One region of the Marinomonas sp. 15G6-16 genome, then DNA from elsewhere that is predicted to be linked to it. Evidence: predicted binding sites of a transcription regulator. Region 1 holds the regulator's gene; each other region holds the start of a gene.
What was found. The regulator LexA, encoded in region 1, represses DNA repair genes until DNA is damaged. The targets are predictions, from matches to a motif close to TACTGTNTANNTANACAGTA.

Region 1 (6,071 bases):
ATGAGCGTTGCTGATTCTACCTTTCCTGCGTAGATAAAGTAGTAACTTAGCAAGTTTGGTTAAACGCTCTTTATAATTACTCTTTTCTTGAAAATTTAGTATTTCTGGTTCAGGGTTAAACTCAATGGCATCACTGTTTTGTCCTTCTTCTGCTTTGGCAATGCGGATTTCTGTTTTTTCTGGGTCGTCAGAATACTGTAGAAGCTCGCGGAGTGTGTCTAGATAAAAGTCATAAAGAACATCCGTTGCTATGGTATCTGTGTTAATGTCCTTGATGCCTCGGATGTGTTGTTCAATGCGATCGGCTCTATTTGATAGATGTAATTGCTTTACTCGGCGTGCCGTTATCTCTTTTTCTTTCTGATGTGCGCGTGATCCAATGATCACAGATAAGATGACTATGATGATTAAAAAGGCAATTGTTAAAATTTGAAGCGTAGCCATGATTGTCCTTAAGCAATGAATTCAGTATGTTAAATAAGAAATACTAAGTTCAGCAAGATATAATATGAGAAACAATACAGGGATCGCTTGTCATATAAAAGGTGTTTGCTTAATATCAGCGCCCCAAGAGATTAAACTTCGTGCAATGTGGATTTGCAGACCTAATTTATAAAAGGCTTACACAGTTCAATGGGAAAATCACTGGTTATCGTGGAATCGCCAGCTAAGGCGAAAACCATAAACAAATATCTGGGCAATGACTTTATTGTTAAATCGAGTGTAGGACACATTCGAGATTTGCCAACAGGTACTACTTCCTCATCAACGCCTCAGGAGCGTGCGAAGCAGGCTGCGTTGACGCGTAAAATGAGCCCAGAGGAAAAGATTGCATACAAAAGTGCTAAATCTAGAAAGCAGTTGATTGCCAGAATGGGGGTTGATCCAGAAAATAATTGGAAAGCCCATTATGAAGTTCTTCCTGGCAAGGAAAAGGTTGTCGATGAATTAAAGCGCTTAGCCAAAAATGCTGACACCATCTATCTCGCGACCGATTTGGATAGAGAGGGTGAGGCGATTGCTTGGCATTTGCGTGAAGCCATTGGTGGTGATGATAGTCGCTATAAGCGAGTGGTCTTCAACGAAATTACCAAAAAAGCCATTACAGCGGCTTTTGATACGCCTTCCGAATTGGATTTGAACCGTGTTAACGCACAACAAGCACGTCGATTCTTGGATCGCGTTGTTGGTTTCATGGTGTCGCCTCTGTTATGGGCGAAAGTGGCTCGTGGCTTGTCTGCTGGTCGAGTTCAATCTGTTGCAGTTCGTTTGATCGTTGAGCGAGAAAAAGAAATTCGAGCTTTTATTCCTGATGAATTTTGGGAATTGGATGCGATGTTGGCAACACCTTCGAAAGAAGTGATCAAATTTGAAGCGACCAAATATCAGAATAAAGAATATCGCCCAGTTAATCAGGCTCAATCTGATGAGCATGTTAGTCGCTTAGAGAAAGCCAAATACCTAGTTAGTAGCCGAGAAGATAAACCGACGACGAGTAAGCCGTCTGCACCATTTATCACCTCAACACTTCAGCAGGCTGCCAGCACGCGTTTAGGTTACGGCGTTAAGAAGACCATGATGTTGGCCCAAAGGCTTTATGAAGCGGGTTACATCACTTATATGCGTACAGACTCGACAAACTTGAGTGCCGACGCGGTTGAAGCATTAAGAGGTTATATCTCAGCTCATTTTGGCGAAGCTTATTTGCCAGCAGAGCCTATTCGTTACAGCAGCAAAGAAGGGGCGCAAGAAGCCCATGAAGCGATTCGACCTTCTGATGTGAATGTACGAGTAGATGATTTGCTCGGTATGGAGAAAGACTCTCATCGTTTATATGACTTAATTCGCAGTCAATTTATGGCGTGTCAGATGACACCTGCAGAGTACACTTCGACCACAATTACAGTCACCAGTGGCGAATACGAGTTTAAAGCCAAAGGCCGAATTTTACGCTTTGATGGTTACACTCGTGCGATGCAAACCGTTGTTAAAAAAGGTGAAGATAATATCCTGCCTGATGTAGGCAAAGGTGAATATCTTGATCTAAAAGAGCTTTTGCCAGAACAGCACTTCACTAAGCCAATTGCGCGTTTCAGCGAAGCCAGTTTGGTAAAAGAGCTTGAAAAACGTGGTATTGGCCGACCTTCTACATACGCATCTATTATTTCGACAATCCAAGATCGTGGATATGTTCGTGTAGAAAACCGTCGTTTTTACGCTGAAAAAATGGGTGATATTGTTACTGAACGTCTAGTGGACAGCTTTAGTTCATTGATGAATTTCAGTTTTACTGCGCAAATGGAAGAGCAGCTCGACGATATTGCAGAAGGTCATAAAGACTGGATTAAAACCCTTAACGCATTTTATAAGGACTTTAGTGGTGTGTTGGCAAAAGCAGAGTCGCCTGAAGGCGGTATGATGCTGAACGAGCCAACGCCGACGGATGTTGAATGTCCTACTTGTTCTCGTCCTATGCAAATCCGTACAGCTAGCACAGGCGTATTTATGTCTTGTTCTGGTTACGCTTTACCACCAAAAGAGCGCTGTAAGGCAACGATCAATTTAGTTCGTGGTGATGAAGCGGTTGCCGTTGACGACGAAGAAGGTGAATCTAAAGCACTTATTAATAAGCATCGTTGTAAGATTTGTGGCTCTGCAATGGACAGCTATTTGATGGATGAAAAACGCAAGCTTCATGTTTGTGGTAACAATCCATCTTGTTCTGGTTATGAAGTAGAGAAAGGCACATTCAAAATTAAAGGTTACGACGGCCCTGTTATTGAGTGTGATAAGTGTTCCGCTGATATGCAGCTTAAGACAGGTCGATTTGGTAAGTACTTTGGTTGTACCAATGAAGACTGCAAAAACACTCGGAAGCTCTTGAAGAGTGGTGAAGCTGCGCCGCCGAAAATGGATCCTGTGCCAATGCCAGATTTGGCATGTGTCAAAGTGGAAGACCATTACATATTGCGTGATGGCGCGACAGGTTTATTCCTTGCGGCAAGTCAGTTCCCTCGAAAACGAGAAACGCGTGCGCCATTGGTGAAAGAGTTGCTGCCGTACATGGATCAAATCGATCCTAAATACCACTTCTTTGCGAAAGCGCCTGTCGCTGACTCAGAAGGTCGACCAACCATTATTCGTTATAGCCGTAAAACCAAAGAGCAATATGTTATGACGGAAGAAGAGGGTAAACCGACTGGCTGGAAAGCCTTTTATGTTGGCTCTAAATGGGTCATCGAGGAAGGCAAAAAGAAATGAGTGGTGTTAGCTTAGCAAGTTTAACCAATCAGAAAATTGATACAGCAAAACGTTTTATTCAGCAAAGCCAAGATATGGATGAGAAGTGGTTGAGTGTTGGGTTAGAAAGCTCAGCTATTTTTCAGTTGAAAAGTGCGTTGAATGGCTTGTTGAAGGAGATTTCAACTGCCTACTCGCTGTCAGGCTCTTTGGATGTTTCTGTGCTTATGAAAGAGGCAGAATCAAAACACATGGTAGTGCCGGCATTGAGTGAATTGGCAGATTTATATTCTCGCAAAGATTCTTGGTGTGCCCAATTAGAGCAAGCTTACCTTGCTCAGTTGGAGTGTCGTGCTGCTGTGTCTGTAATGGGCGGCGATAATCTTATTGGTCGCGGTAACGATGCGGGCGCTTCAGTGGGTTTCTATTTGGCGAATTTAGCTGAGTTGGTTTTGCGTTTTAGAGAAGAGTCATCAGAGTATTGAATATGAAAGAGTCCTACCTAGAAATTGTTGAGCTGGAGAACGGCGATATTGTGCTGAGACCAGCCAGTGAAGATGGTGAGGAAACGACACCGCTAGCAACATTGCAAATATCAGACGACACTCGATCTTATTTGAAGGATCGTTACTTCGAACTGGCAAAGTGTATGTTTCATGCAGGTATTGATTATGTTTATTCAGACGAATCTTTTTTTGATGAAGGTGCTGAATATCTTGAGAATGAAGAGTTTCGACCAAAAATTCTGCATTAATTGATCGTTATTTGTTATTTAGAAAAGCGAAGCACATGCTTCGCTTTTCTATTGGTGCGGAAAAACTGTTAAAGGCCTTGTCTTATCACGCCGACAGACAGTCCCTCAATGGCAAAGTCTTCGCTTTCGAGATCAACAATGATGTCATTGTATTCTTCGTTTTCAGGAATCAGGCGAACGATGCTGCCTTTTTGCTCAAAGCGTTTTACTGTTACTTCATCACCGATGCGTGCAACGACTACTTGGCCATTGTGTACCGTACTGGTTTTGTGAACAGCGAGAAGGTCGCCTTCCATTATGCCGATGTTTTTCATGCTGGTTCCCGAGACAGATAGGAAGTAATCCGCCTGAGGTGAAAACATATTGGCTGGAATGTTGACATGAGAGTCAATGTTCTCTTGAGCAAGAATAGGGTAGCCGGCGGCAACTTTTCCAATAATTGGTAAGCCTAAATCTTCTGGCTCGTCATTGGAGGCTTCTTCAATGAGACGAATCCCACGAGAGGCGCCAGATAGCATTTCAATCGCCCCTTTTTTGGATAAGGCTTTTAAATGTTCTTCGGCAGCATTGGGTGATTTAAACCCAAGGCGACGGGCGATTTCTGCTCTAGTAGGTGGAAACCCCGTTTCATTAATAAATTCACGAATGGTTTCTAGTACGTCAGATTGTCTTTTGGTTAATTTAATCATAAGGAGTCTGGTTGTTTATACAGTAACTGTTATTATATACAGCATTCTTAACTAATCTCAATAATATAAATGCTTTCAGACGAACTAAAAAAACAAATTCAACTCGCATATCGAGCTTCTTTGGATGCGAAGTCCCATAAACCAAGGGCTGGACAGCGCCAAATGATAGGCGCTATCGCTCGTACATTGGGAAATATTAAGCAAGGCTCGGAAGGTGAAAGGCTGGATGAAAAGCATGTTGCTGTTATTGAGGCTGGAACAGGAACCGGTAAAACGCTTTCATATTGTCTTGCCGCCATTCCAATTGCGAAAGCGCGTGGTTTAAAGCTGGTTATTTCAACAGCGACGGTTGCGCTGCAAGAGCAGATTCTCCACAAAGAGTTGCCGGATTTACTTGAGCATACCGAGTTAAATTTCAAATATACCTTAGCTAAAGGGCGAGGCCGATATTTGTGCTTGAATAATTTAGAGGGCTTTTTAAGCTCAGAAGAGCAAGCAATTGATGATATGTTTGCAGGGCTTTTTGAGCAGCATTTACAGTCGGATGATGTGAATACCGCTTTATATCAAGAAATGGATGCGGCGTTAGAAAAAGGTGGTTGGGACGGCGATAAAGATAATTGGGAAGGCGTTATTCGTGAGCAAGATTGGCGCCGTTTAACTACAGATCATCAGCAGTGTACGAATCGAAATTGTGCTAATTATTCCGCTTGCCCTTTCTTTAAAGCAAGAGCCGAAATTGAGGTGGCTGATGTAATCGTTGCAAACCATGACTTGGTTTTAGCGGATTTATCTTTAGGTGGTGGTGCGATTTTGTCAGCCCCGAAAGAAACAATTTATGTGTTTGATGAAGGCCATCATTTGCCAGATAAGGCGATTGGTCACTTCCGTCATGAAGTTAGGTTGCAGCAGAGTATTGCTTGGCTTCGTCAATTGGAAAAGAATCTAGTCAATCTCAAGCAAGAGCTGACGGATGACGTCAGTTTAACCGGTCAGCTTTTGCTTAAAATTCCTCAGCAAATACAAAGTATCGTTAACTTTATTCAATATGCCCAACAAGGTTTAGCGCCTTATATTCAGGGTTTAGGGTTGGATCAGGAAAACAATCAGCATCGTTTTGAGTTTGGTTTAATACCAGATGAGCTGCGCCAATTGGCTTACAGTCTACAAACCTCTTATCAGAAACTGTTTAATAACATCGAAAGCATTCAAGATGAATGTAAGAAAACCAAACAAAATGAAGGCATGGGAATTACGCCGGAAACAGCAGAAACTTGGCAGCCAATATTGGGTGTGATTTTGGGTAGGTTGGAGCAGTCGGTCAGCTTGTGGCGATTGTATTCTACAGTTGATGATCAAAATTATCCGCCTAATGCTCGTTGGTTGGT
Region 2 (6,071 bases), 990 kb from region 1:
AAACGAGCAATCTCTTGTGTGCGATCCTGATCTTTCAATAAATCCACTTGTGACGAAGTGGTTTCATTAGACACGTTTTTGCTTACTCTTAAGTGTTGATTACCTTGCGCAGCCACTTGAGCCAAGTGAGTAACGCAGAATACTTGGCCACGTTTACCAACAGATCGCAACATGCGCCCGACGACTTCAGCAATCCCACCACTGATACCCACATCGACTTCATCAAAGACGAGGGTTGGAATAATAGACGTGTGTGCTGTGACCACTTGAATGCCCAAACTGATGCGAGACAATTCACCACCTGACGCAACTTTCCGTAAAGGTTGAGCGGGTTGCCCTGGGTTGGAAGCAATCATGTATTCAATGTCTTCGAAACCATTGGCGGTGACTTGATTCAATGGCTGGCATTGAATAAAGAATCGAGCATGAGGCATGCCTAGACCATGAATTTGCTCTTCTACTTTTTTAGCTAAATCGTCTTTGGCTGTGATGCGTTTTTCTGTCAAAGTTGTCGCCAATGCTGTGAGTGTTTCATAGGCTTGTTCTTCTTTTTCTTTCAACGCTTCTAAGCTTTCTTCGCTGCCTTGCAGTCCTTCTAACTCTTCTTCAACGCTTTCTCTCAGTGAAATCAAGGCTTCTGGTAAGACTCTGTGTTTACGTGCGGTATCGTAAATGTCGGACAAACGTTGCTCTATTTCAGCTAATCGCTCAGGATCTTGCTCTAGGGTATCTTGGTAATGATGCAAACTGTCCGCGGCTTCTTGCGCTTGAATAAGAGCGTCGTTCATCATTTCCAGTGCGCTTTCTAGCTCTTTTGTTGCAGGGCGAATTTGGCTTGCGCTGCTAAGAGCTTGATTCAGTAGAGAGCAAATATTACCTTCGTCGCTATCAATTAAAATATTGCTGGCTTGATAGGCTTTTAACTGAGAGTCGGCAATGTTAGATAAGAAGCTCTGCTCGTTTTCAAGAGATTCAATTTCACCTTCTTTTAAGTCAAGGCGTTGCAGCTCTTGTGCTTGATAGGACAGAAGTTGAACTTTTGCGTCTTGTTCAGAAGATCTGCTCTGTTTTGCTGACAACTCTTCTTTTAGTTGTCGCCAAATGGTGTGCTGAGCGCTAACTTTTTTTGTTAAATCAGTGAGTTGCCCATAAGCATCCAGTTGTTGTCTTTGAGCGTTTTTCTTAAGTAGCGACTGATGCTCATGTTGACCATGAATATCAACTAGATGGCTACCAACTTCTTTTAAGTCGCTTAAAGTGCATGGACGGCCATTAATATAGGCTTTTGAACGACCTTCTTTACTGATGACACGACGTAAGATGCAATGCTGGTCGTGCTCTAGGTCTCTTTCTTCGAGCCATTCATGTACATGCGGATAATGCTGTATATCGAAGCTCGCACTGATATCGGCTTTTTTCTCTCCGTGCCTGACGACAGCAGCATCCGTACGATCGCCTAAACAAAGCGATAAAGCATCCACCATAATGGATTTACCAGCACCGGTTTCACCTGAAATCACTGTCATGCCTTGTTTAAACTCAAGCTCTAGGGCTTCAACAATCGCGAAATTGGAAATAGCAATGCTAGTCAGCATAGAGGGCTCCAAAAGAGAAAAAATACATATGGTTATTTATACAGTAGTTGGCTGTTTTTTGACAAGTGCTAGAGTCAGTTATTTCTTTTCTTTTGTTCTGTGTAAAGAGTTTAATAGTATTGGCTGGTGCTTAGAGAAACAGGGTAGTATTGTGTATCTAGTTAACATATTTGGAGAATAAGGCTAAGGATGGGTATGCAGGTGAAGAAGAAAAGACTGACTTTGTTGGTGTTCATTAATGCGCTTTCCTTGGGTGCTATTGCCCTACTTATTATTTCTGCTTTATGGGTAGAAAGTATTTATGAAAAATATGAACTAGACTCCAATCGCCTTGAGCGATCCCATATCAGTCAAGTCAGATCTCAACTGAAAAACCGTGTAGATACACTGGTTAACCTCGCTCAGTATCGAAACAATAAAATTGAACAGGATCTTAAGGATGACTTAAAAAATCGGGTTTATGAACTGAATAGCCTGATGATGGATATTTATACCAGTAATAAGGGTATTAAGTCGGACGATGAGATTAAACAGCTGATACGCGAAACAGTGCGAGGCCTTAGATACAATCAAGGACGAGGTTATTACTTTATCGATACTTTGCAGGGGGATGTAATTCTTTACCCTGTTTACCCTAAATCAGAAGGCACCAATTTATATGATCTGCAAGATGATCTAGGAAATTACCCGCTGCGAGACGAAATAGAAGTAGTGAAGCGTTATGGCCACGGTTTTACAGAAGGTTATTGGAAAAAGCCAGGTGACGCTGAGAATCGTTTTAAGAAAATTGTCTATGTGAAAAAGTTTGCGCCATATGATTGGTATTTCGGAACAGGCGAATACGTCGACGTTGTAAGACAATCGGTTCAGGAAGAAATGCTGGATTATGTGGATCAACTTAGGTTTGGTGAACACAATAAAGAGTATGCTTTTATTCATGACCGAAAAGGCGTGCAGATTGCGAACGGTGTTTATCCAGAACTAATTGGTAAAGAAAACTATGATCTGACGGATGCGAATGGAGTGAAAATCATCCAGCAGCAATTAGCCTTGACGGAAAAAGTACCGTTTTATGGTTTCTTCTCGCATTTATGGCCAAAAAACACCATGTCTGATCCACAAGGTTATTACAATTCCTTAACTTATGTGGCTGCGATTCCTGAGTGGGATTGGGTTGTCGGATCGAATGTCGATATGACAGCTTTACAGGCTGCAATAGAGAAAAACCAACAAGAGCTGAATAACAGATTGCAGTCGAGTATTTTGAATATTCTGTTGTTAATGTTTGGTTTGGGGTTACTTGGTGTTTTGGTGGCGCATTTTACGACCAAGCGGATTCGGCGAGGTATCGAGTTTTTCTCGGATCATATGCAAAAAAGCTCCGCACGGATGAATCTAATTAATCATGACGACGTGACTTATCAAGAGTTTGACGACCTTGCTAAGGTCTTTAATGAAAAGACGGAAAAGATTAATACATTGCTGCATCAAGATGACTTAACGGGCTTATTTAACCGACGTTTTGTTGACGCTAAGCTGCAAGCCTTATTAAACGTCCCAGTATCCGATCAACAATCGTTGGCATTGATCCTTTTTGATATTGATCACTTCAAAAGAATCAATGATGAGTATGGTCACTTGGTTGGGGATGATGCCCTATGTGAAATAGCAAAATGTATCCAATCACAAACCCGTAAACAGGATTTTGTTGGGCGTTTTGGCGGAGAAGAAATACTCGTTATTTTGCCGGATATCTCTAATGATGAAGCCTTGGAAGTAGCGGAGCGTATTCGAGAAAAAGTCGAGAGCTTAACTATTGAAGGTATTGATCGAGTGATTACTGTTAGCGGAGGAATCAGCTGCCGATCTGGAGAAACGCCAGACAAAATGATCACCGAAGCAGATAATAAGTTGTATCAAGCGAAGAAAAATGGTCGTAATAGAATAGTGTCGTGACAATTTATTATTTTTGAACCTGAGTTTTTTGTTCTGTTTAATATTAAGGGCTGCTGTTGCAGCCCTTTTTTATGCTTGTTTTTATTCAGTTTTTTTATCGGTGGTTGTTCTTTTTTATGCTTTATAAATGAAGTTAAAAAATCCCATAAAATTAATGCGGTTTTACTGTTGAAAGGCAAAAAGCTGTCCCCATATAACCACCACAGAGAATGAATTGTTTCTGTTATTTGGAGTAAAAGATGAGTGATCAGCAGAAAAATCCTAACCTAGAAACGGAGCCAGACTTGAAAAGCGAAACACAAAATGAAGCAGTAGAAGAACTTTTAGAGCCTGAAGCAGAGCTACTAGAAGAAGTTACTGAGAATGATGAGCTTGCTAAAGCATTAGAAGAGGTTGCTCAGTACAAAGAAGCAGCACTTCGCGCTCACGCTGACGCACAAAATGTTCGTCGTCGTGCAGAGCAAGACGTTGAAAAAGCGCACAAGTTTGGTATTGAGAAATTTGCCAAGGCAATTGTTGGTGTTGCAGATAACCTAGAGCGAGCTCTTGCGTCTACGGCAGCAACCGATGAAGAAGATCTTGTTCGTGAAGGTGTAGAGCTAACGCTTAAAGATTTGCTTGAAACCCTAGCGCGCTTTGAAGTGAAAGCGATTGATCCACATGGCGAACCGTTCAACCCTGAATTGCATCAGGCGATGACTATGGTGCCAAATCCAGAACTAGAACCTAATACAGTAATGGATGTGGTACAGAAAGGTTATACGCTTCATGGACGTCTATTACGTCCAGCAATGGTAGTGGTTTCTAGCGCAGCATAATTTACTGTCATTTTTTTGACACTAGGCGCTTGAAATACTCAGAAGCGTACCCAAATACAGAATTATCATTGAAATAAACGAAATTATTGGAGATACAAACGATGGGTAAAATCATTGGTATTGACTTAGGTACAACGAACTCTTGTGTTGCTGTATTAGATGGCGAGAAAGCTCGCGTTATTGAAAATGCTGAAGGTGATCGCACCACGCCTTCCATCGTTGCTTTTGCTGACGATGGTGAAGTACTTGTTGGTCAATCAGCTAAGCGCCAAGCAGTAACTAACCCAACAAACACTTTGTTTGCGGTTAAGCGTTTGATTGGTCGTAAATTTAAAGACGACGTTGTTCAGAAAGACATCTCTATGGTGCCTTACAAAATTATGGCTGCAGACAACGGCGATGCGTGGGTAGAAATTAAAGGCGACAAGAAAGCGCCACCACAAATCTCGGCTGAAGTTCTTAAGAAAATGAAGAAAACAGCGGAAGACTACCTAGGTGAGAAAGTAACAGAAGCAGTTATCACGGTTCCTGCTTACTTTAACGACTCTCAGCGTCAAGCAACAAAAGATGCCGGTAAAATTGCGGGTCTAGAAGTAAAACGTATTATCAACGAGCCAACAGCAGCGGCTCTTGCATACGGCCTTGATAAGAGTTCTGGCGATTCAACTATCGCGGTTTATGACCTTGGTGGTGGTACATTCGATATCTCTATCATCGAAATCGCAGACGTAGATGGTGAGAAGCAATTCGAAGTATTGTCTACAAACGGTGATACTTTCCTAGGTGGTGAAGACTTCGACATGCGTGTTATCGAGTTCTTGGCAGCTGAATTCAAGAAAGATACTGGCATCGATCTACACAACGATCCATTGGCTCTACAGCGTCTTAAAGAAGCGGGTGAGAAAGCGAAGGTTGAATTGTCTTCTTCTTCTCAAACAGAAGTTAACTTGCCTTACATCACTGCAGATGCGACTGGTCCTAAGCACTTGAACGTTAAATTGACTCGTTCTAAGTTGGAATCTTTGGTAGAAGAGCTTGTAATCAAGTCTCTTGAGCCTTGCCGTCAAGCATTGAAAGACGCTGAATTGTCTGCTTCTGATATTGACGAAGTTATCTTGGTTGGTGGTCAAACACGTATGCCATTGGTTCAAGCGAAAGTAACTGAATTCTTCGGTAAAGAGCCACGTAAAGACGTAAACCCTGATGAAGCGGTTGCGATCGGTGCTTCTATCCAAGGTGCGGTATTGGCTGGTGACGTAAAAGACGTTCTTCTTCTAGACGTAACGCCTCTGTCTCTAGGTATCGAAACCATGGGCGGTGTTATGACTGCCTTGATCGAGAAAAACACGACGATTCCTACTAAGAAATCTCAGACATTCTCGACTGCAGAAGACAACCAAAATGCGGTAACTATCCACGCATTGCAAGGTGAGCGTAAGCAAGCGGCTCAGAACAAATCTCTAGGTCGTTTCGACTTGGCTGATATTCCACCTGCTCCACGTGGTGTGCCACAAATCGAAGTAAGCTTCGACATTGATGCTAACGGTATCTTGAGCGTGTCTGCGAAAGACAAAGCGACAGGTAAAGAACAGTCTATCGTGATCAAGTCTTCTTCTGGTTTGAGCGATGAAGAAGTCGAAAAAATGGTTCAAGACGCTGAAGCGAATGCGGAGGAAGACCGCAAGTTCGAAGAACTTGTACA
Region 3 (6,071 bases), 1.3 Mb from region 1:
TTAGGTAAATTCATCATAAGAGAAAGGGTAACTTAATTGGACGCGACAAGGCGAGAGGAAGCGAATATTTTCTATCGTGAAAAGTTACGCGTTCTTAAATACAAAGGTGAAAGCGCTATACAAACAGAGGAAGTCACGATTGCCCCAACTCCCAAACATTGAAGCAAAGACAATTGCTCTCCTAGAATAAAGAAACTCACAATCGCTCCCATCACAGGCTCACCACTCGCCATGACACCATAAACATGAGTCGGTAAATTACGCAGTGCAAACATCTCTAACATCAAAGGAATAGCACTAGACAATAACGCAATCAATACAGCGAAGAGCAATAAATGAATGTCTAATAACTGAGTAATGAATACGCCATCTCCTGCTGGTATTACAACTAATGAGGCAAACACCAAACCTAATGGCGGCGCCTTATTTCCAAAGTATTTACCCGCTCTCTTTCCCATTAAGATATACGTTCCCCAAAAAAATGCCGCCACCAGCGCATAGAGCAGCCCTTCTACATCAAGATTCTCCACTTGTGCTGACTTTGGCAACAATAAATAAACGCCTATTGCCGCTAACAAAATCCACACATAATCCAATCGGTGCTGGGAATAAAGCGTCGCTACACACAAAGGACCAATCAGCTCAACCGCCAATGCCACACCAACGGGTACCGTTTTGATCGACATGTAAAAAAACAAATTCATTCCAGCGACGGTTATCCCATAGGCAAATATGGTGAGGAAATTGTCACGAGTAAAACGTACTCGCCAAGCCTTTAATCCAAAAAACAAAATGACTGCCGACACAGATAAACGCAGCACAGTGACATTTTCTGGAGTGAATACAGAGAACATAGATTTAGCCAATGCGGCGCCTGCGGTAATAGATACAATAGCCATCAACAGCGCCGCCAAAGAAGCCACGAGTTTGAACGAGGGTGAAGTCGTCATCATAAGTTAATCTCTAATAGGTCGAAGAAGATGAGATAAAATTTATCAGTTTGAGGTATATTTCTAAGTCGTATTTCACTTAGATTTGATAATTTTTATCAAAATCCCGCTAAGAAAGGCTAAAAACTGATGGACGCATTAGATAAGAAGATCCTCGAACAGCTGCAAATAGATGCCAAAGCTTCCATGAGCTTGATTGCCGAAAAAATCGGCCTGTCAGAACCTGCTTGCTATCGCCGAGTGAGACAACTGCGCAGCAGTGGTGTTATTGAAAAGGAAATGGCCATCGTCAAACCCAAAACCATGGGTTGGCCTCTAAGCATGCTCGTCATGATCACCTTTGAAAGAGACCACAACGCCATCATAAACAGCTTCCTTGCTCGGGTTAACAAGGAGCCAGAAGTGCTCGATTCTTGGTGTGTAACAGGCGATCATGATGTGGTGCTGCAAGTACTGTCTACCGACATGGAAGCCTTCGATGACTTTGCCAACCGCGTACTGCACAAAGACGACAGCGTGAAATACTTTCGCACCCTAGTGGTACTCAAACACGCCAAAGCCAACAGCCCAATACCGCCGGCTGGGTAGCTGCTCTCAATCAAAGTAAAAGCACGAAGATTTTATACTACCCGCTCAACAAAAAAGCCCCGCATTAGCGAGGCTTTTAAGCTATTTCTAAACGAGCTGGAACAACCTTTTAAGACAATCCTCAGAACGGGATATCATCATCGAAATCGTCGAAGTTTGGTGCTTGCTGTGGTTTAGGTGCCGCTGGTTGCTGCGGTGCCTGTCTAGCTGGCTGCGCTGCTTGTGGCGGACGCTGCTGTGGTGCAGCTTGAGCTGGCGCTTGTTGAGGTGCATTGCCCCAGCTACCAAAAGATTGTGGTTGTGGTGCCGCTTGAGCGGGTGCAGCCTGTTGTGGCTCTTGACCATATCCACCTTGTGGCTGATTAAAGCCTTGTGGCGCTTGTTGAGGTGCTGCCGCTGGCGCTTGACCATAACCGCCTTGCTGAGGTGCGGCTTGTTGTGGCGCGCTGTTGCCATAACCACCTTGAGCTCCACCGTCGTTACGGCCATCTAACAATTGCATTTCGTTGGCAACGATTTCTGTTGTGTAACGTTTGATGCCGTCTTTTTCCCACTCACGAGTACGTAATGAACCTTCTACGTAAACTTTAGAGCCTTTCTTGATGTAATCACCCGCGATCTGACCAAGACGGAAGTTACCACGGTCCATGAATGAAACACGGTGCCATTCTGTACGTTCTTGCATTTGGCCAGTTTGCTTATCACGCCAGCTTTCTGTTGTTGCTAAGTTAACGTTTGCAACCGCAGCGCCGGATGGCATAAAGCGTACTTCGGCATCATTGCCGGCATTACCTATCAAGATTACTTTGTTTATTCCACGGGCCATGACCTAGTTCTCCAACTAAAAAGTAAAATAATGTTTTTCTAAAGAGCAATTTGAGGCGCCAGATGCTTCAAACTCTCTTTATCTAAGATCTTTTTATCAACTTTAAGATAAGCGGTTTGCTCATCTTTGAATATTTGCATACCTTCCACTCCTTGGATTTTAATAAGTTGATCCGCCAACTTAGTTATTTCTGTTTCGGTCATATTGGGTAAGCTGAACGCAAGACTGCTTAGCTGACGAGGTGCTGCTTGCGCTAAAGCAACCAGTGACCAAGCTAAGAAGACAACACCAACCACCCAGAATATGCCGCTGTTTGAATAGTTCTGCAGTAACCAACCACCGCCGACACCACCCAAAAAAGAACCTATAAATTGATGTGTCGAAAACACACCCATTGCCGTGCCACGATAACCCACTGGAGCTTGCTTGCTTATTAAGGAAGGCAATGTCGCTTCCAATGCATTAAAGCCAACAAAATAGCCCCAAAGTAAGACACCAAACAACCAAATAGAATGTGTCCATTGTAACAAGATCGCACTTGCGCCCAATAGCATAAGCACAAAAACTAAAACGCTTTTCATTTTGCCTTTTGATTCGGCAATAATCACCAATGGTAACATACCTACAAAGGCAAAACCCATGACGGTTAAGTAGAGCCAGCTGTGTTGAGACAGGGGTAAATCAAAGTGCTCAATGAGTAAGTTTGGTATCGTTATAAATAACGCGGTTAAACTGGCATGCAACAATAATACGCTGACATTCAAAAAGCCTAATCGCTTATCTTTCAACACTTCCCCTAACGCGAGCAAGCTCGGAGTCGTATCTCGGCGAAAGGTATGTTGAACAATATTTGGTACCGCAAATAAGATCAGTCCAATTCCCAGTACAGATAGAGCAAAGGATAAATAAAACAACCCTGAAAGGCCGACTAAAGAGAATATCCAAGGCCCCAATACTAGGGAAATCATAAAGGAAGCACCAATACTAATGCCAACAATGGCCATGGCTTTGGTGCGGTTTTGCTCACGCGTCACGTCACTTAATAACGCCATGAGAGTACTCGCAATGGCGCCTGCGCCTTGTACCGCTCGACCAACAATTAAGGTGTTTATATCGTCGGCATTAGCGCAAATCAAACTGCCTATGGCAAATAGGATTAAGCCAATAATAATGACAGGCTTGCGCCCTATTTTATCGGACCACATGCCCATGGGAATTTGCAGGCTAGCTTGTGTCAAACCATAAATGCCAATGGCGGTGCCAATTAAAGCTGCGTCGGCACCAGTTAAACCGTCTGCGGCAACACTAATGACAGGCATAATCAGGAATAAGCCTAGCATTCTAAATAGATAGATCAGCGCTAAAGCAAAGACTGAACGACGTTCAAGTAGATCCATAAGGAAGTTACAACCACTTAACTTAGGGGTTAAGGAAAAAAGATAGCCATTTTACTCAAAATACCGTTGAAGCTCCATTTCAACTACTGTAAAAATAGACAGTTATTTAAATTACTGACAGATTTATCTCTGTTGATCAATTTCACTTGGGAGACTCATGGATACCATTACGATACGCGGGGCCCGCACCCACAACCTAAAAAATGTGGATTTAGACATTCCAAGAGACAAACTTGTCGTCATCACAGGTTTATCTGGCTCGGGCAAATCTTCTCTCGCTTTTGACACCTTGTATGCCGAAGGCCAACGCCGCTACGTAGAATCCCTATCCACTTACGCTCGACAATTTTTATCTATGATGGAAAAACCAGACATAGACCATATTGAAGGCTTGTCTCCAGCCATCTCTATCGAGCAAAAATCCACGTCTCACAACCCTAGATCGACAGTAGGCACCATCACTGAGATATATGATTATTTGCGCTTGTTATTTGCTCGTGCAGGACAACCACGTTGCCCTGATCATGGCGAACCGTTAGAAGCGCAAACCATATCACAAATGGTAGATAAAATTATATCTCTACCAGAGGAAACAAAAATGATGCTGCTCGCTCCGATCGTCAAAGATCGCAAAGGTGAGCACTTACATACCATCAGTGATTTGTTATCCAAAGGTTTCATTCGTGCGCGCATTGACGGCATTGTTGTGGATTTAGATGACGCGCCAACACTGGAGAAAAACAAAAAGCACACGATTGAAGTGGTGATCGACCGCTTTAAAGTACGCTCTGATTTGCAACTAAGATTAGCGGAGTCGTTTGAAACTTGTTTAGGTTTGTCTGACGGAATCGCCAAAGCCATTAATATGGATGACGAGTCTGAAGAGTATATCTTCTCCAGTAAGTTTGCTTGCCCTGTTTGTGGCTATAGCCTAACCGAGCTGGAACCAAGGCTGTTCTCTTTTAATAACCCGAATGGTGCTTGTCAGACTTGTGACGGTCTGGGTACTCACCAAATGTTCGACCCTGATCGCATTATTCAAGATCCAACGCTTACTTTGGCAGAAGGCGCCATTCGAGGCTGGGGACGACGCAGCATTTTTTACTATCAACAACTTAGCGCTTTAGCAAAGCATTACGGTTTTGATATTGAAGCCAAATACCAAGATATTCCGGACAACTTCAAAAAGCGGATTTTACAAGGGTCAGGTAAAGACAAGATAGACTTCGTTTATATCAATGAGCGTGGAGACAAAATGACACGTTCTCACTCCTTCGAGGGTGTTATTCCAAACCTTCAACGCCGCTATCACGAGACCGAATCAGACAGTGTTCGCGATGATTTATCCCAATACATCAGCATACAGCCTTGTCCAGATTGTCACGGCGCTCGACTGAATCGCTCAGCTCGACATGTTTTCATCAATGAACAGACGCTACCTGAAGTTGTTACTTACCCTATCGCCGAATGCTTAAGCTATTTTGAGAATCTTAATTTACCAGGCGCCAGAGGTGAGATCGCGTCTAAAATATTAAAAGAGATTCGTGATCGACTGACCTTCTTGGTCAATGTCGGTTTGGACTATCTCACTTTAGATAGAAAAGCAGATTCATTGTCTGGTGGTGAAGCTCAACGGATACGCTTAGCAAGCCAAATTGGCGCTGGCCTTGTTGGCGTCATGTACATTCTGGATGAACCTTCCATTGGCCTTCACCAGAGAGACAACGAACGCCTGATTGCAACCCTTACACGATTACGAGACTTGGGAAATACCGTGATTGTTGTAGAACATGATGAGGACGCTATTCGTGTCGCGGACTTTGTCGTCGACATAGGCCCGGGCGCTGGTGTTCATGGCGGGGAAATTATTGCCAGCGGAACACCGCAAGACATTATGAACTGTGAGAAATCCATTACAGGTCAGTATTTAGTTGGCAAACGCAAAATTGAGATTCCGAGTATTCGCCATAAGGCAAAGGACAACCAATCATTGAACCTCATTGGCGCCGTTGGCAACAACCTCAACTCTGTTGATTTAAATATCCCTGTCGGTGTAATGACCTGTGTTACAGGTGTTTCTGGCTCAGGCAAATCCACCTTAATAAACGGAACATTGTATCCACTTGCCGCAACGGCATTAAACGGTGCAACCACACTAAAAGCCGCGCCTCATGATCGAATTGAAGGGTTAGAGTTATTCGACAAATGTGTCGATATTAACCAGAGCCCAATTGGTCGTACTCCTCGCTCTAACCCAGCGACGTACACGGGCATTTTCACTCCTATGCGTGAGTTATTCTCTGCTACACA
Region 4 (6,071 bases), 1.1 Mb from region 1:
ACCGACAGCTCAAGCAAAGATTTGATGCGCGCCCATAACGAAGATTTATTTAGATAAACAAGCACTTAGCGCAGCAATCGTTAATAGTCAGAAACGTAAACCGATTTAACACATTAATATTCGATAAAAAGAAAGAGGAATGTATGAGTAAAGTAGCAATCATCGGCGGTACAGGCCCGCAAGGTAAAGGCCTCGCATTGCGTCTGGCGCTGGCGGGTGTCAGTGTCGTTTTGGGCTCTCGTGATGCAACAAAAGCACAAGACGCCGCGACAGAAATGACCGCGCTCTTGTCTGACAAAGAAGTGTCCGAAAAAGGCACCATTGCTGATATCACAGGCATGAGCATGGAAGACGCCACCAAAGCGGCGGATGAATTAGTGATCTTGTCTGTGCCTTACAGCGGCCACGACGCAACACTGACCGCTCTAGCGCCTTTGCTCACAGATAAAGTGTTGGTGGACATTGTTGTGCCATTGGCGCCGGGCAATCCAAAAGCCGTTGAAATGCCAAAAGAAGGCTCTGTCACGGAAGCCGCACAAGCTTTGCTTGGCGAAAGCATTCCAGTGGTTGGCGCCTTGCATAACGTCTCTGCCGTCACCTTGAACGACCTTTCTCGCGCCATTAACTGCGACATTTTGGTGTGTGGTAATGACCTTGCCGCGAAGAAGAAAGTTATGGCGCTTATCGAACTTATGGGAACCACAGCTTACAACGCAGGCTTGGCAGAAAGCGCCCGCTGTATTGAAGCGCTGACGCCTATCTTGATTCGTTTGAATATTTCGAAAGAGGTGCCGTTTAGTCACGCGGGTGTGCGTATTTGCCCACCAGAGCATTAAGTTCGACTTCTGAGCTCACCAATACTTTGTTAAAGGTTATTGAAATTTAAAAAAACTAATTAAAAACATTATTACAAGAGGAACAGATTATGGAATTTGGTATCACGTTTAAAGGTTTTGTTAGCCCAGACCGCGCACGAAATTTGGTTCGTCAGGCGGAAGAAGCGGGTTTCACTTATTGCTGGTTTTACGATTCGCACATTCTTTGGCGCGAGTCATTTGTGGCCATGGCAATGTGTATGGAACATACGAAAACCATGCGTTTTGGGCCTTGTGTGACGAACCCGAACATTCGTGATTGGTCTTTGTCTGCCAGCTTATACGCAAGTTTGGCGCATCAAAGTAATGGCCGTTTCGATATTGGTCTTGGTCGTGGTGATTCGTCTATGCGAGTGATGGGGAAAAAGCCAGCGACTTTAGCGCGTTTGTCTGAATTTACTACCAAGGTGAAAGCCATGGTTCGTGGTGAAGAAGTGGAATATGGCGAATGCCCTGAGCCAGTGAAATTGCCTTGGGCGACAGGTTACGAATTGCCTGTTTGGATCGGCGCGTACGGCCCGAAAGCCTTGGCAACGGCGGGTCAAGTGGGTGATGGTGTGATTCTGCAAATTGGTGATCCAGACCTTGTTAAATGGTTTACGGATCAGTCGATCAAAGCGGGTGAAGAAGCGGGCCGCGATATGTCCAACTTCAAAGTCCAAGCGGCGGCACCAGCGTACTTTGGCGACATGGATTACTGTATTGAACACACGAAATGGTTCCCAGCGATGGTCGGTAACCACGTAGCAGATATCGTTGAAAAATACGGTGCCGATTCTGGATTAGTGCCAAAAAGCTTAACGGACTACATCGAAAACCGTAAAGGCTACGACTACTCGAAACACGGCCAAAGTGATAACCCATTCCTAGATTTCATCACAGAAGATATCGTGAAAAGCTTCTGTGTTCTGGGTACGCCTGAAGAGCATATTGCCAAAATCAAAGACCTTGAAGCGGCTGGCACAACGCAATTCAACATCTACCTAGACAGCGGAGACGAAGAAGAAATCATCGCGAAATATGGACGAGAAGTGATTCCGGCTTTTAACGCTTAAAATTGATTAAATAACCTTACTCCTTTCCTTTTGCTTTCTTTCCGTTAGAGCGCGAAGGGGAGGGGGAAGTTATTCTTCGAGTTGTATTACATTAAAAAAGCCTCATCCACTCTCACATTGGTCAGCACTGAGTTCGCAATAAAGCAGGCCTCGTGAGATTGATGATGTAAGGCTTTTAATACTTCTGCGCTGGGCCTTTCTCCAACAAAGATTACCTCTGGTTTTAATACCACTTCTGTCATCATCTGTTTGCCATTTGGCCCAATGGCTAAGGTGCCAACAGCTTTGTCTGTGTACTGTTCTACGATGAGTTTTTTGCGGGAAGCGAAGTCGAGAAAGAACAACATATGGCAGCTTGAGATAGAGGCCACAAAGGCTTCTTCTGGGTCCACATTATCAGCAACAGACATGGGGACGGGAACGATATGAGGAGAAGAGGAGGCTGGTACCACCACACCGCCTTCGAATTGCCATTCATGGGCGCGGCTGTATTGTCGGTCTAGGAAGTTCTGGGAATGGCGTTTCCACTCCACGATAGCAGAGTATTCTGACATAAAAGCGCTCCAGTAAGTTCTAACCATCATCATTGAATGCCTTTTATGCTAACAGGAAATTAAGGCGAATAAGCCTTGCATTGTGAATTTTAAACAATCAATATGCTGTATATATATACAGTAATTCTGGGTTGTTTTTTATGTCTATTCCAAGTAAGACGAATCCTTTTCATTTGCCAATTAAAGGGCGAGGCACGGCCAATAATCTAGCTGGGCGTTTTGCCATTACCTTGGTGGAAGTGGATGAAAATGACGAAAACGTGGCTTTATTGGAAACATCGTCGCCGAAAACCGAAGTTCGCCACGAAAGAGCCAAGAGCATCATTAGCCGAAATAACTCCCCTGATGTGCCGTTTAGGCAATCGATAAACCCTTATAAAGGGTGTGAACACGGCTGTATTTATTGTTTTGCGCGGCCTACACACGCTTATTTGGAGTTGTCTCCTGGGTTGGATTTTGAAACAAGGCTGGTGGCGAAAACCAATGCGGCGTATTTGTTTGAAGAAGAGCTGGCTCACCCGAATTATCGCTGTGAGCCCATTGCATTGGGGATCAACACAGACGCGTACCAGCCGATTGAGAAGGAACTGAAAATCACTCGCGAATTATTGCAGATTGCCTTGGCTCATCATCAACCGATTTCCCTTATTACTAAGAGCACTTTGATTCTTCGTGATATTGATATTTTGGCGCAAATGGCTGAGAAGAAGTTGGTTCATGTGGCGATTAGTGTGACTACCTTGGATAACGACTTAAAGCGTATTTTGGAGCCAAGAACGGCTTCGGGTACAACCCGTTTGAAGGTGATTCAAACACTGCGTGATGCGGGGATTCCCGTTAGTGTTTTGGCGGCTCCTGTGATTCCTTTTATTAATGATCATGAGCTAGAGGAGATTGTGGCAGCTAGTGCCAAAGTCGGTGCTCAATCCATCAATTACATTATGCTTCGCCTTCCCCATGAGGTTGCTCCTTTATTTGCTGACTGGCTACGACAGCATTACCCAGAACGTGCGGATCATGTTTTACAGCGCATTATGGACATGCGTGGCGGTAAGCTTTACGACAGTCGTTTTGGTAAACGCATGACTGGTGAAGGTCTATTTGCGGATTTGATTAATCAGCGTTTTCATGTGGCAAGAAGAAAGTATGGGCTGGATGACAACCGCCTCAGTTTTCTTGATCGCCGACAGTTTAAAGTACCGCCTAAAGAAGGCGATCAAATGCCTTTGTTTTGATGCTTGCTTTAAAAGTATTCCTTCTTGTTTTGATAGGCTTTTTTTATGTGTTCTATCAGCAGTCTAAGTTTTTCTGGTAAGTATCTAGTCTGTGGGTAAATTGCGTAGACGCCAAGTTGTCTTGGTTGGTAGTCGGTCAAAATGGCTTGTAAAGCGCCTTTCTGTAGGTCTTCATAGACGCAACAACGTGGCACATAAACAATACCAAAGCCTGCCAAAGCGGCTTTGCGTAAGGCTTGAGCGTTGTTGGTGGCTAAACTTCCGCTGATTCGCACGCTTTCTTCTATCGAGTCTTTACCTGTCTCATTTTTAATAAAGCGCCAATCGAATGAACCTTGGGCCTGATAGGTGTAAGCGAGGCAATTGTGTTCTTTTAGTTCTTCTAAATGAGTGACTTCACCATGTTTTTCAATGTAACTTGGTGAGCAACAAACCACCCAATTGGATTGAATCAGTGGCTTGGCGATTAAGCTGGAGTCTTCTAATTTTCCGGTGCGAACCGCAAGGTCGAGCCCTTCCTCGACCAGATTCACAAAGTCATTTTCCAGACGCATATCCACTGTGATATTTGGGTACATTTGGCAAAACTCAGCGATGGCTTCGGCCAGTAGTAACTCTCCAGAAATAGTGGGTACAGAGATTTTTATATGCCCGCTTAGCCCGTGACTGAAAGCTGATACCGCAGCCACGGCGTCGCTGACTTGGCCTTCTATGTTTTTAGCGTGCACATAAAGGCTTTCGCCTGCTTCTGTCAGGTTGAGCCGTCTTGTTGTTCGGTGAATCAACTGCACACCAAGTGCTTGCTCAAGGCGACTGATTCTTTTGCTCAAAGCCGGTGTGGATAGCTCTGCTAATTGAGCGGCTTTATTGAAAGAGCCTGTATCGGCCACGTAAACAAAAAGTGTTAAGTCTGCTGCGTTCAATGTCATTATGCCGTTTTAAGAAAGAGTTTATTATTTTGTGTCATATTTATCATAAATGAAACTCGGACTATAGTGACTTCTTTAAGTGAACAACTAAAAAAATAAGGGACATAGTGATGCGACTAAAAGATTGTCATAACTTTCATGATTTTCGGGTCTTGGCCAAAAAGCGTTTGCCAGGTCCGATCTTTAATTACATTGATGGTGGTTCTGATGATGAGTCGACTTATCGTCGCAATACGGCCGCTTTTGAAACTTGTGATTTGGTGCCGAGTGTTTTAACTGGTGTTCAGGATGTGGATCTTTCTGTGACTGTGATGGGGCAGAAGCTTGATATGCCAGTTTACTGTTCTCCAACGGCGTTACAGCGTTTATTTCACCATGATGGTGAGCGTGCTGTTGCTGATGCAGCAGAGAAATACGGCACCATGTTTGGTGTGTCTTCTCTTGGTACGGTCAGCATGGAGGAAATTGCAAAACAAACCAACACCCCTCAGGTTTACCAATTTTATTTTCATAAAGATCGCGAATTAAATCGCGCCATGATGCAGCGAGCAAAAGACGCAGGCGTACAAGTCATGATGCTAACGGTGGACTCCATTACCGGAGGCAACCGTGAAAGGGATTTGAGAACTGGCTTTTCTATTCCTTTTAAACTGAACTTGAAAGGCATGCTGCAATTTGTTCTGAAACCCATGTGGGGCATTAACTACGTCACACACGAACCTTTTAGTTTGCCACAACTGGATGAGCACGTTGATATGGGCAATGGCGCGACGTCTATCGGTGACTACTTTACCAATATGCTTGACCCTTCAATGAACTGGGATGATGTCGCCGAAATGGTGAAATTCTGGGATGGTCAGTTTTGTTTGAAAGGTATTATGAGCCGAGAAGACGCTCGTAAAGCGGTCGAAATTGGCTGTACAGGCGTCATTATTTCTAATCACGGTGGTCGACAATTGGATGGCTCTCGTAGTTCGTTTGATCAACTGGCCGAAATTGTTGATGAAGTCGGGGATGAAATCGATGTGATCTTTGACAGTGGTGTGCAGCGTGGCACTCATGTATTGAAAGCTTTGTCGCTTGGTGCAAAAGCGGTGGGTATTGGCAGAATGTATTTGTATCCACTTGCGGCAGCTGGCCAACCTGGGGTTGAGCGAGCGTTAGGGCTCATGCGAGCAGAGCTTGAGCGAGATATGAAGTTAATGGGCAAAACTTCCGTTGATCAGCTATCTAGAGAGAACTTACGCTTTAGGGGCTGACTTTTTGGTTTGTGAGATGCGTTAGTGATGAAGAGTAAAGGAATGAAAGCGTAAAAAAGTAAGAAGCCTCAACGAAGGGGAATCAACATTGAGGCTTCTTTCAAGGGGAGGCATCTAAAATGAAACGGAAAAGGAGATTATTCCGCTGAAGTTAGTTGCAGTGA

Region 2: a site for LexA is predicted at 1,622-1,641, ahead of recN (DNA repair protein RecN). Genes of this name have one in related genera too.
Region 3: a site for LexA is predicted at 3,846-3,865, ahead of uvrA (excinuclease ABC subunit UvrA). Genes of this name have one in related genera too.
Region 4: a site for LexA is predicted at 2,588-2,607, ahead of AC0L46_RS10250 (PA0069 family radical SAM protein). Genes of this name have one in related genera too.

Annotation. Positions count from the first base shown of each region.
Region 1 is NZ_CM147916.1:3,209,533-3,215,603, forward strand. It holds gene AC0L46_RS15245 (DNA topoisomerase I) at 1-444, opposite strand, end outside; gene topA (type I DNA topoisomerase) at 634-3,261, shown strand; gene AC0L46_RS15255 (DUF6586 family protein) at 3,258-3,725, shown strand; gene AC0L46_RS15260 (hypothetical protein) at 3,728-3,994, shown strand; gene lexA (transcriptional repressor LexA) at 4,063-4,683, opposite strand; gene dinG (ATP-dependent DNA helicase DinG) at 4,753-6,071, shown strand, end outside.
Region 2 is NZ_CM147916.1:2,221,104-2,227,174, forward strand. It holds gene recN (DNA repair protein RecN) at 1-1,595, opposite strand, end outside; gene AC0L46_RS10680 (sensor domain-containing diguanylate cyclase) at 1,791-3,551, shown strand; gene grpE (nucleotide exchange factor GrpE) at 3,791-4,369, shown strand; gene dnaK (molecular chaperone DnaK) at 4,471-6,071, shown strand, end outside.
Region 3 is NZ_CM147916.1:1,928,754-1,934,824, reverse strand. It holds gene add (adenosine deaminase) at 1-17, opposite strand, end outside; gene AC0L46_RS09365 (EamA family transporter) at 72-953, opposite strand; gene AC0L46_RS09360 (Lrp/AsnC family transcriptional regulator) at 1,137-1,538, shown strand; gene ssb (single-stranded DNA-binding protein) at 1,660-2,364, opposite strand; gene AC0L46_RS09350 (MFS transporter) at 2,403-3,761, opposite strand; gene uvrA (excinuclease ABC subunit UvrA) at 3,919-6,071, shown strand, end outside.
Region 4 is NZ_CM147916.1:2,125,828-2,131,898, forward strand. It holds gene cofE (coenzyme F420-0:L-glutamate ligase) at 1-57, shown strand, start outside; gene npdG (NADPH-dependent F420 reductase) at 144-836, shown strand; gene AC0L46_RS10240 (TIGR03842 family LLM class F420-dependent oxidoreductase) at 926-1,930, shown strand; gene AC0L46_RS10245 (OsmC family protein) at 2,017-2,484, opposite strand; gene AC0L46_RS10250 (PA0069 family radical SAM protein) at 2,625-3,719, shown strand; gene AC0L46_RS10255 (LysR substrate-binding domain-containing protein) at 3,728-4,648, opposite strand; gene AC0L46_RS10260 (alpha-hydroxy acid oxidase) at 4,759-5,907, shown strand; gene AC0L46_RS10265 (hypothetical protein) at 6,045-6,071, opposite strand, start outside.